One region of the Ruegeria sp. BF12 genome, then DNA from elsewhere that is predicted to be linked to it. Evidence: riboswitches for the same ligand, from Rfam matches in the RefSeq annotation. Region 1 holds a riboswitch; the other holds the start of a gene.
What was found. A riboswitch is a leader RNA that binds a small molecule or an ion and turns the genes downstream of it on or off. The one in region 1 is predicted to bind cobalamin.
Positions count from the first base shown of each region.

Region 2: another riboswitch for cobalamin. It lies ahead of ACR0J0_RS12930 (ABC transporter ATP-binding protein); the one in region 1 lies ahead of ACR0J0_RS16335 (hypothetical protein).

Region 1 covers NZ_JBQFTP010000010.1:148,412-153,831, forward strand. The annotation lists gene ACR0J0_RS16325 (DNA polymerase III subunit gamma/tau) at 1-1,239, opposite strand, end outside; gene ACR0J0_RS16330 (protein-tyrosine phosphatase family protein) at 1,394-1,882, shown strand; gene ACR0J0_RS16335 (hypothetical protein) at 1,899-2,306, opposite strand; cobalamin riboswitch at 2,391-2,610, opposite strand; gene ACR0J0_RS16340 (alpha/beta hydrolase family protein) at 2,754-3,611, shown strand; gene rsgA (ribosome small subunit-dependent GTPase A) at 3,623-4,651, opposite strand; RNA gene ffs (signal recognition particle sRNA small type) at 4,810-4,908, opposite strand; gene ACR0J0_RS16355 (bifunctional 2',3'-cyclic-nucleotide 2'-phosphodiesterase/3'-nucleotidase) at 4,948-5,420, opposite strand, start outside.
Region 2 covers NZ_JBQFTP010000007.1:114,775-120,194, forward strand. The annotation lists gene ACR0J0_RS12925 (bifunctional enoyl-CoA hydratase/phosphate acetyltransferase) at 1-1,049, opposite strand, end outside; cobalamin riboswitch at 1,341-1,548, shown strand; gene ACR0J0_RS12930 (ABC transporter ATP-binding protein) at 1,871-2,656, shown strand; gene ACR0J0_RS12935 (ABC transporter substrate-binding protein) at 2,668-3,618, shown strand; gene ACR0J0_RS12940 (FecCD family ABC transporter permease) at 3,620-4,633, shown strand; gene ACR0J0_RS12945 (ferredoxin-type protein NapF) at 4,794-5,309, shown strand; gene ACR0J0_RS12950 (chaperone NapD) at 5,306-5,420, shown strand, end outside.

The sequences.
Region 1 (5,420 bases):
AGGCGTGGCTTGGACTGGTGCATGAGACGGCTCGGACACTCCGCCACCTGGACCTCCATTCGGTGGGGGCGGTGGTGCATCCTGCAGCCGTTTGATCAACTCTTCGGGGCTGGGCAGATCAGCCACGTGGGTCAAACGAATGATGGCCATCTCTGCGGCCATCATCGCGTTTGGCGCGGCAGAGACCTCTTCGAGCGCTTTCAGCAGCATCTGCCACATCCGCGTCAACACGCGCATCGGCAGAGCCTCGGCCATTTGCTGCCCTCGTGCCCGTTCGTCGGGCGACACGGTCGGGTCTTCGGCTGCATCGGGCGTGATTTTGACGACGGATACCCAATGGGTGATTTCTGCCAGATCGCGCAGCACAGCCAGTGGATCGGCACCTTCGGCATATTGACCGCTCAACTCTGTCAATGCCGCTGCCGCATCGCCGCGCAGGATCATGTCCATCAGGTCCAGCACCCGGCCGCGGTCGGCAAGCCCAAGCATTGCGCGGACCTGATCGGCGCTCGTTTCTCCAGCCCCATGCGAGATCGCCTGATCCAGCAGCGAGGTCGCGTCGCGCGCCGAGCCTTCGGCCGCACGGGTGATCAGCGCCAGCGCGTCCTCTGCGATCTGGGCGCCTTCGGCGGCAGCGATCTTGATCAAAAGACCGATCATGTCCTCAGGCTCGATCCGGCGCAGGTCAAACCGTTGACAGCGCGACAGAACCGTCACAGGGACTTTTCGGATTTCGGTCGTCGCGAAAATGAACTTCACATGCTCGGGCGGTTCCTCAAGCGTCTTGAGCAGCGCGTTAAACGCACTGGTCGAGAGCATATGGACCTCATCGATGATGTAGATCTTGTAGCGTGCGCTCGCCGCGCGATATCGAACGCTGTCGATTATTTCGCGGATATCATTCACGCCAGTCCGGCTGGCGGCGTCCATCTCCATGACGTCGACATGGCGACCTTCCATGATGGCCACGCAATGCTCGCACTGGCCGCAAGGTTCGGTCGTTGGTTTGCCGTCGCCATCGGGGCCGATGCAATTCATGCCTTTGGCAATTATCCGGGCCGTAGTGGTCTTACCCGTGCCGCGAATACCGGTCATGATGAAGGCTTGCGCAATCCGATCCGCCTCGAACGCGTTTTTCAGCGTGCGCACCATTGCGTCCTGTCCAACCAGATCGGCAAAGGTTTCGGGGCGGTACTTGCGCGCAAGAACCTGATAGGCGGGGCTGGGCGTTTCGGTCATGTCTGCTCTGTCGGATTCGTGTCAAGAATGCAGCGTAGAGACCCGCGCCGCCCGCGTCCACAGGAGGCTGCGAGGAATTTCGGTTTGGACTGTATCGGTAGGCGCGATAAACCCCTTTAGGGTCGGGTGGCCGTTGGCAGAAGGAACGTAAGTCTTGGCGGTTTTTGCAATCCACGCGCTGCGGGTTGGTTCGGGAACTTTGGCGCTGTCCCCTTTGCCTGGCAGTGGCGGTGGGTATGCAGACGATCTGAGCGCGATACACGATTGGAGCCCCAATCTGGTGATTTCCATGACGACCAAGGTCGAAATGCAGCAAGCCGGGGCAGGTGCCTTTGGGCAGGACATTCAATCCGGGTCTGCGGTCTGGCTGCACCTGCCGGTTGAAGATTTCGGAGCGCCGCCACCGGAAATCGCAGCCCTTTGGCCCAAGGCCAGCGCATCTGCCCGACAGGTTTTGTCGGATGGCGGACGTGTTCTGGTGCACTGCCGGGGCGGCTGCGGGCGGTCGGGTATGGTTGCCCTCAGACTTATGGTCGAAAGCGGCGAAGTCCCGAATCACGCACTCAGCCGGTTGCGCTCTGCCCGACCTTGTGCGGTGGAAACGGACCAACAGATGGCCTGGGCCATGAAGCCGGTCCAGTGAGATCGGTGAGCCTAGATCAGGCCGTGGCTTGCTGAACGATCTGATGCGAGGGGCGCGGCGCAAGGGCCGATGCCTGAAGCATGGCGCAGGGTAAAGTGGTCAAGAATCCGGTGGGCAGTGAGGCGAAATCAGAGCCAAACATCATATCGGCGTAGTCATCCAGCTTGTCGGCCGAGTCATTCGTGTTTGCCCCACAATAGACCCTGATCCGGGTTGGGCTGGCCCGAAACCGTGCCGTGCAGCCCTCGCCGCAATGGGTCAGTTCGCTCGAGCCATCCATCTCGAATTCGCTGGAGGTTACCGGGCCTGCGGTCGCCATCGCTTCGGCAATAGCGCGGGCCATTCGGGCCAGTGCGGGGCAGGTTTTGCCTGTCCTTTGGCACAGGGTGGCAGAAAATTCGTGTGTCGTTGTATTCCAGATCATAATGCGCCCTCCGCGCGATGGACGGGGGACGTGGAACAGGTGTCTCAGCAAACTGAAGACCTGCCCGGACACCCCGCCCGAGTTTCGGTTTTTCGTTCGATGGCAGGTCTCCTGACTTGCGGGTCGTTGCTTTGCCGACCTTCCCAGCCTTTCGGCCAGTGGTGTTTCGGCATTGCTCACCGCTTACAGTTGCGGGGGCAGTCGCGGCCTTGGTCCGTTCCGGCAATGCCGGGCTGGACCGCACCGTGTTCCCTTTTCATCCCGCCCCAATATGAGGACGAGAACCATCACGTCATCGCTAGCGGTTGTCGGTGGCTTGAGTCAAGCAGGCTCTTGCTGCCGCTCGAAACGGACGCGTGGTCACTTTGGAAATCTATTGACTTTGATTTGCGAAAAGCGCCGATTGCAACAGGTGAACCAAACAGTTCAGATGCTTGCGAGGGCGCTATGTTGGACAACACTCCGACCGTATTGACCGAAGATTTCAAGGTTGAAGCTGGTTCGGCCAGCTTGTCGGCGCGGTTATACAGGCCTGCTGCTACGCCGGACGTGGCGGTTGTGATCCACGGCGCCACGGGGGTGCCGCGCGACTATTATCAACATTTTGCGCAGTGGCTGGCGGCGGAACAGGGCATGGCCTGCTTGACCTATGACTATCGTGACTTCGGTCATTCGCTGACCGCGCGGCTGCGCGATTCGAAAGCTACGATGGCCGATTGGGCCCTTATCGACATGCCTGCGGCCCGGGCCGAAATGCGGCGCAGATTCCCGGCTGCGCAGCAGTGGAGCATTGGCCATTCGGTTGGTGGAATGCTGGGGCCGCTACAGCCGGATATCGAACAGATCGACCGAATGATCTGCGTCTGTTCCGGGTTGGTCACGTTATCTGATCACCCGTGGCCGTACCGCGCGCTGGCGACGATGTTCTGGTATGGTCATCCGCCATTGCTGGTCAAGACATTGGGATACTTGCCGGGCAAGGCGCTGGGTTTTGGTTCAGACTTGCCTGCAAGCGTTTACTGGCAATGGCGTAAATGGTGCACCGATCCGCTGAACTATGTGCCGGACATTGGTCAAAGCCTGCCAGACGCCAGATGGGCCGCGTCGGAAACACCCGTTGATCTATTTACAATGGACGATGATCAAGTGGTACCTCCAAACGCGGTTTGGCGACTTGCCGATCTATACGGACCTATGGCGCGCAGACATCAGCTGTCGCCGAAGGAGTTCGGCTTGACCGAGGTTGGCCACATCGGCGCGTTTGCGCGCCGAAATGCGGCCGTCTGGCCTCGATTGATTGCCTGAAACAGCAGCAGTTATAGTCTTTTACGCGACTTCTTCTCGTGCATCACAGAGCGCACCATTTTGCCAAAGGCTTTGTCGCGTGCGCGTGATTGCGCCACGGTTTCCGAGTTTCTCTGATCCTCGCGGCGCAATTTCCGCCAGCGCTCCAGGCGCTCTCCATCAAGCGTGCCATCTGCGATTGCGGCCTGAACGGCGCAACCAGGTTCGGCGTGATGCTGACAATCAGAAAACCGGCAAGACTCGGCAAGTTCCAGAATGTCCGAGAACACCTCATCCACACCATCCTGCGCATCCAGCAGGCGCAAAGCGCGCATTCCGGGCGTGTCCACAAGCCATCCCCCGTTTCGCATCGGATGTAGCGCGCGGGACGTGGTTGTATGGCGGCCCCGCGCGTCGTCCTCGCGAATGCCGGCGGTGGCCTCAGTCGAACCCGTCATAGCGTTCGCCAGCGTCGTCTTGCCGACACCGGATGATCCGACGAGTGCAGCGGTCTGTCCAGCGGGGCACCAGGACAGGACCTGATCGATTTCGGTGGCATCCAGCGCGTTGACGGTCAGAACAGTCAAGAACGGGGCCAGCGATTCTGCGGGTTTGGCGAAGTCACTTGGATCGGCGCAGGTATCTGCCTTGGTCAAAACAACAACCGGATAACATCCGGCCTGATGAGCCAAAGCCAGATATCGTTCCATCCGGGCCAGATTAAAATCAGCATTGCAGGAACTGACGATGAACAGCACGTCGACATTGGCGGCGATCAATTGCGCATCGGCACCGGTGCCGGCGGCGCGTCGTTTCAGGAGGCTTCGGCGTTCCAGCACATGTTGTACGCGGTTTTCAGGGTCGGTGAGCACCCAGTCTCCAACCGCAAACTCTCCGGTTGGTCGACCGGGGGTCAGCAGTGGGGTTTCGCCATCGGCATTCACGCCGATCAGACGATCGCGGTGAACAGCAGTGACGCGAAAGGGGGTGCAAGACGAATAGGCCGCATGTTGCGCGGCAAAGTGAGAGGACCATCCAAGGTCCGATAGTGTAATGGTCATTGTTCTGCCTGTGTTCAGGTACAGCAATCCGGCTGGATGGCAGGCGCGCATCCATCGGTGACGTGTTCAGGCAGAGGTAGGGGTAAGGTTCAGAACCGCTCTGCCCGAAGGGTTTTTGCTACAATCATAAAAGCCCTCCTACGGCTGATGGTCTGAGTAAGTGAGAGGTTGGACATCGACCCAAGCGGGGCTCGTTGTGGCTGCTTCCTTCCGGACCTGACCAGGTTGGCGAGGCGCTCGCCCGCGCCAACCTCTCAAGGGGTGATATAGGGAAGCCCCGCGCAAATGACAACCCGTCAGAGTGAGAGTTGAATTTGCAAAAAACCCCCTTGGTCCACACCCACGAGCTTTGGGCTGAACTGAGCGATTTCCGCGATATGGTCCTGTGCCTTTGGATTGGTATTCATAAGCGCTGAGGCACCGGGCACGGGCGCGAAACTGAACGGGCAGGGGCATTGGTCCAGTGATTCCTGAGGTAAGTCTCCACTCAGGTAGTTCTGCAGGACCTCCTGAATGGACAAAGGCGGTAGTGTGATTGCTTCGGCCTCTTGGATAGGCGGAAAATGCCCACCTCCGTTTGCCCGATAGTTGTTCAGCGCGACGACAAAACGCTGGTCTGTCGCTACTTCTTGACCATCGCAGTGGATGTCTGACACGCGCCGGGTTTTCGGATTGATCAGATGACCGTTGGCGTCAAAGCGCGGTGGCACACTCAGGTCGATCACGTAGTTCAGACCGAACAAAACATCGAAATTGTGCCCTGCACGAT
Region 2 (5,420 bases), on a different contig from region 1:
GCGTCGACCGAAGATGGCATATGCGGATTGATCGTCTCTACCGCCGACAACACGCCAACCTTGGGCACTTTGATGCCGATGGAATGGGCCAGATGAATGGCGTTTTGAACGATGTCGGCTTTGGTTTCGAGATCGGGTGAAATGTTTACGGCCGCATCGGTGACCATGATGGGCCGTGACATGCCCGGCACGTCCATAACAAACACATGCGACAAACGCCGCCCCGTCCTCAGGCCTTTCTCGCGGCGCAAGACGGCCCGCAAAAGAACATCCGTATGCAGATGCCCTTTCATCAGCATCCGAGCTTTGCCCTCCACGACCAGATCGACGGCACGATGCGCGGCCATCTCGTGGCTGTCGACCTCGATGATTTCAGTTCCGGATAAATCAGCGCCAAGCTCGGTCGCAGCAGCAGCAATTTTGTCGGGATCGCCGACAAGTATCGGAGTGATTATGCTGTTTGAACTCGCCAACAAAGCGCCGCCCAGTGAGTTCGGCTCTTCCGGGGCGATGACGGCTGTTGGCATAGGGTCCATGGGGCGCGCCTTTTCCAGCAGAGCGTCAAAATGCCGGTGCCTTTGAACGATCAGCCCAGGAACTTCGACCGAGTCAAACTTCAAATGCCGGGCGGGTGGCGTGACTTGCACCGTACCGCTTAGAATCAACGCGTTGTCCCCGACCCGGCGCACTTCGGCGGCGCAGGTCAAATCGCCATCTTCGCGCTTTTCCGTGACCGAAACAAAGGCGGTCAGTTCTTCGCCCGCCAGAACCGGGGCATGGAATCTGAGGTTTGCCCGGCGTGTCTGCGTGCCCGCCCCTGGCAGGACGTTTCCCAGTACCGCCGCAACAAGGCCAGCGGGCCACAACGCGGGTGCAACAGCTTCGGGGCGCCCATCACCATCCCCATCATAAGCGGCCAGATGCAACGGATTATGGTCTCCGGACGCCGATGCAAACGCGTAAAGATCGTCAACGGTGCAAAGCCTTGTAACCTGGGCCTTATCGCCGACTTTCAATTGTGAAAACGTCCGGTTTTCTTTAATTTTCATCTCGTCAGGCTTTGATTTTTGCAAATGATCGTATTTGAAACCGACGCTCGGCACTTCAGTCCCACCCGACTGGAGCTTGCCGCCGATTCCCCTGTATTTCTGCGCTGCAGCGTAGCCAAAAGAACTTCTGACCACAATTGATTAAGCTTCTTAGCGGCAATCTGGCGGGTAGCGCCCTTTGTCGCCTGCCAGACCTCAGCCCCGCTGAGCCGTCTGACGCGCTAAAGCTGTCTTCCAATCGCCACAACAAGGGGTCTTCGGTTTTGAGCTTGACCAATAATGCGAACTCGGGCACTTCTCGTCGTCGATGGTTCCCGATGGTGCGCCCAAGGGATGAAAAGGGAATACGGTGAGGTTGCCGAACGGCGCCAATTCCGTGACTGCCCCCGCAACTGTAAGCGGTGAGCGACGCCAACAGACCACTGGCCCAAATGGGCTGGGAAGGACGGCCAAGCCACGACCCGCAAGTCAGGAGACCTGCCATCTGATGTTCAACCAACCCGGGGCGGGGCGTCCTGGAAGGAGGCTATATGGCACGTCTGACGCGTGTTTACATGATCGGCACCTTCTGTCCACGCTTGACAACAAGCGGAGCGGGCAATGCTGAGAAAACCTGATCACTTCATTCCGATTTGCGAGACGTGCATGGGCACGGGTGTCGTCGGCGCGATCCAAAGCGGGTTGCCGGACAGGCTTCCTCGCGCGTTGTCTGCCCGTACGTCCTTGCACACAACGCGTTGGGTCAACGCTGACGGTCGCTTGCGCGCATTGTTCAGAAAGAGTCATTCGCACCCGCCTCAGATCAAGCAGGAGGAACGCGTATGACCCGCAGACCATTTCTTGAAACTCGCGAGTTGGAATACCACGCCCTGAATGGCGAAGTCCTGCTGAAAGACGTCAAGTTTGATTTGGACGAAGGGGCGGTACTGGCGATTGCCGGGCCGAATGGCGCGGGCAAGACAACGCTCCTCAACCTCTTGTGCGGGGCAGAAGAGATCGTTCAGGGGGACGTTTTGATCAAGGGGCGCAGCCTTCGGCAACTTTCGGCAATGGATCGCGCCCGTATGATCGCAGTTGTCAGTCAACAAGAGGCCCCCGATGGACGGTTGTTCCTGCGTGACTATGTGGCCCTGGGACAAATTCCGATCCGCGCGGACCGATCCGCAAGCGAGCACGCCGACGAACTGGACCGTATCCTGAACCTGACCAGTTTGTACGCTTTGGCCGACAAGCGTATGGCCGTCCTGTCCGGCGGCGAGCGCCAACGGGCCCATATCGCGCGGGCTTTGGCCCAGAAACCGTCACTGTTGTTTTTGGACGAACCAACCAACCACCTGGACCCGGACGCCAAGGGCCGCATGCTGTCCCTGGTGGCGGAACTGGGCATCACGGTAGTGATGATCGTCCACGACCTGGTCATGATCCCCGAGTTCGCCACCCATGTCGCACTGATGAAGTCCGCCCGGCTGACCGGCTTTGGGTTGGTGCACGAGGTGCTGACCCCCGAACGCGTCCGCGAAACCTTTGGCGTCGATTACCTGTGTTTTCAACACGAAGGCCGCGTGATCCCGGCGCTGGATATCCGAAGAACCACAATCTCAAAATGAGGAACAAAACCATGAAACAGGCACTCTGGCCCGCGGCGCTGATCACCGGCCTGGCAACAAGCGCGGCCGCACTTGAGACCACAGTCGATAATTGCGGCGAACCTTTGATTTTCGAAACCCAACCCGAGCGGCTGGTCGTCCACGACATGAACATGACCGACATGGCCTTTGCGCTGGGTCTGCAGGATAAGATCGTTGGGCTGACGGGCATCACCGGCTGGTACAAAACAAGCCCGGAATTCGACACTTTGCGCGGCGACATCCCCGAGCTGGCGCCGAAATACCCGACTGTGGAAAACCTTGTCGCGGTAGAACCCGACTTGTTTTTTGCGGGCTGGTACTATGGCATGAAGCCCGGCGGCGATGTGACCCCGGACACTCTGGAGCCCTTCGGGATCAAAACGATGATCCTGACCGAAAGCTGCGTACATCTGGACAAGGAACGCCCCGAAGCAAGCATGGACCTGCTGTTTGATGACGTCCTGCGTCTGGGCAAAGTCATGCAGGTCGAAGACAAAGCTGAAGAACTGGTCGATGGCTGGAAGTCTGAACTGTCTGCTATCGAAGCCCAGACCGCCGACCTGCCCAAACCCCGCGTCTTCCTGCTGGACGGCCCCGCCGACGCGCCATTCACCGCTGGCAAATTCGCCATTCCCGACGCCATGATTTCGGCGGCGGGCGGTGAAAATGTCACACATGACATGGAAACCAGCTGGGGTCGCTCCTCGTGGGAGGCTGTAGCCGCTTCCAACCCGGAGTTCCTGGTTCTGTTGGACTATCAAACCGGCAATGGTGCGGCGGATACGTTCAAGTTCCTGCAGGAACACCCGGTGATGTCCCAGACGGACGCTGTCAAAAACGAACGCTGGATTGGCCTGCGGTACGAAGAACTGACCCCCGGACCGGCAAATATCGAAGCGATCTCGAAAATGGCTCAGGCCATGCATCCGGGCTTGAACTGATATGGGCCGATTGTGCCTGACACTATTGCTGGGGGCGGCCGTTCTGGCCGCCCTCTTGCTGATTTCGACCGTATACGGGACCACGTCCATACCGGCATCTGATGCTTTTACCGGCGTCATGCTGGGCACCGGATTGATGGACGGGCAGATGTCACCGCTGCACCGCATCGTGTTCGACCTGCGCCTACCACGCGCCCTGTTCGCCGCGGTGATCGGAGCGGGTTTGGGCATCGTTGGAGTTGTCTTGCAGACGACCACCCGAAACGATCTGGCCGACCCGTTCCTGTTTGGCCTGTCTTCGGGCGCAGCCGCAGGGGCGGTTTTTGTCATCACGGTAACCGGAGACGTTCTGGGCTTTTGGACCCTGCCGCTGGCGGCGTTTTGTGGTGGTCTTGTTGCTTCAGGCATCGTGCTGGCCCTGGTTCACGGGCTGCGTACCAGCGCGCCTGAAAAGCTGATCCTTGCAGGTCTGGCTGTGTCGTTTCTGTTCTCGGCCGTCACCAACTACCTTATTTTCGCAGGCGACAGCCGCGCGGCTCACTCGGTTATTTTCTGGATGCTGGGTGGCCTGGGACTTGCCCGATGGGAAACGTTTCCGCTGGTCTGCGCCGGATTGCTTTTGATCCTTGCTTACGCATCGTATCGCAGCCGATGGCTTGACGCGCTGCTGACCGGCGATCTGACGGCCGCCACATTGGGCGTGCCAGTTCAGGGCCTGAGGTTCAGAATGTTTTTCGTGGCCGCCCTTGCCACAGCAGTGTTCGTTTCGGTCGCGGGGGTGATTGGATTTGTCGGTTTGATGGTGCCGCATATCGCCCGCGGGATTGCCGGACCGCTCCACAAACATTTGGTCCCTACTGCTGCCGTTGTTGGCGCTGCGTTGTTGACAGGTTCCGATATTCTCAGCCGGTTGCTGCTTGCGCCTCAAGAACTGCCAGTCGGCATCGTGACAACATCTTTGGGGTCGATATTCGTCTTTCTACTTCTGATCCGAACCGCCCGCCCACGCCGCTGATCGCCCCCCGGCGACAAACAACGCGGCAGAACGCGGTGGGAGATTTCCTAACTTTCAATAATTAATCGCAACTAAATGACCTAGATCAAAAAAAGTCCGCACAGCGCACGGTATGCGATACACTCGATCAGGGGAATCGAGTGCAGCCAGGTCGCATAGAATGCAACAACTGACCAGCCGACGCGCGTTTCTAAGCGCCAACATCCGACGCGAGGACGGCAAGACAGCCAGACCTCCGGGTTCTGTCGTGCAGGGTTTTACCGATTTGTGCACCAAATGTGGTGCGTGTTCCGACGCCTGCCCCGAGGATGTGGTGGCCGTCGGTCCGGACGGATATCCGGTGTTTCGACCCGGCGACAATGCCTGCACGTTCTGCGGTGACTGCGCGCAGAGCTGCCCTACCCCAGCGCTCGAAATCGGACGACTTGCAGACTGGCCGTGGCGCGCCACAATAAAAACGGCAAGCTGCCTTTCCATGAATGGGATCAGCTGTCGCGTTTGCCAGGATAATTGCGAACAAAACGCCATCCGTTTCAAGCTAAAGACCGGCGGCCGCGCTGAACCTGCGCTGGACGTCGAATCCTGCAATGGCTGCGGCCTCTGTCCAACCCTCTGTCCCGCCGATGCCATCGCGCTTGAACGCCAATCACAACCCCGAACGGAAGCCATTCAATGAACATCTGCGGCTGCCTTGCCCATGTCGTACCTGAACACGCCAGCGCTGCGGCGCAGGTGATGAAGGACACCCCGGGTGTCGAAGTGCACGCCGAAACGGAAGACGGCCGTT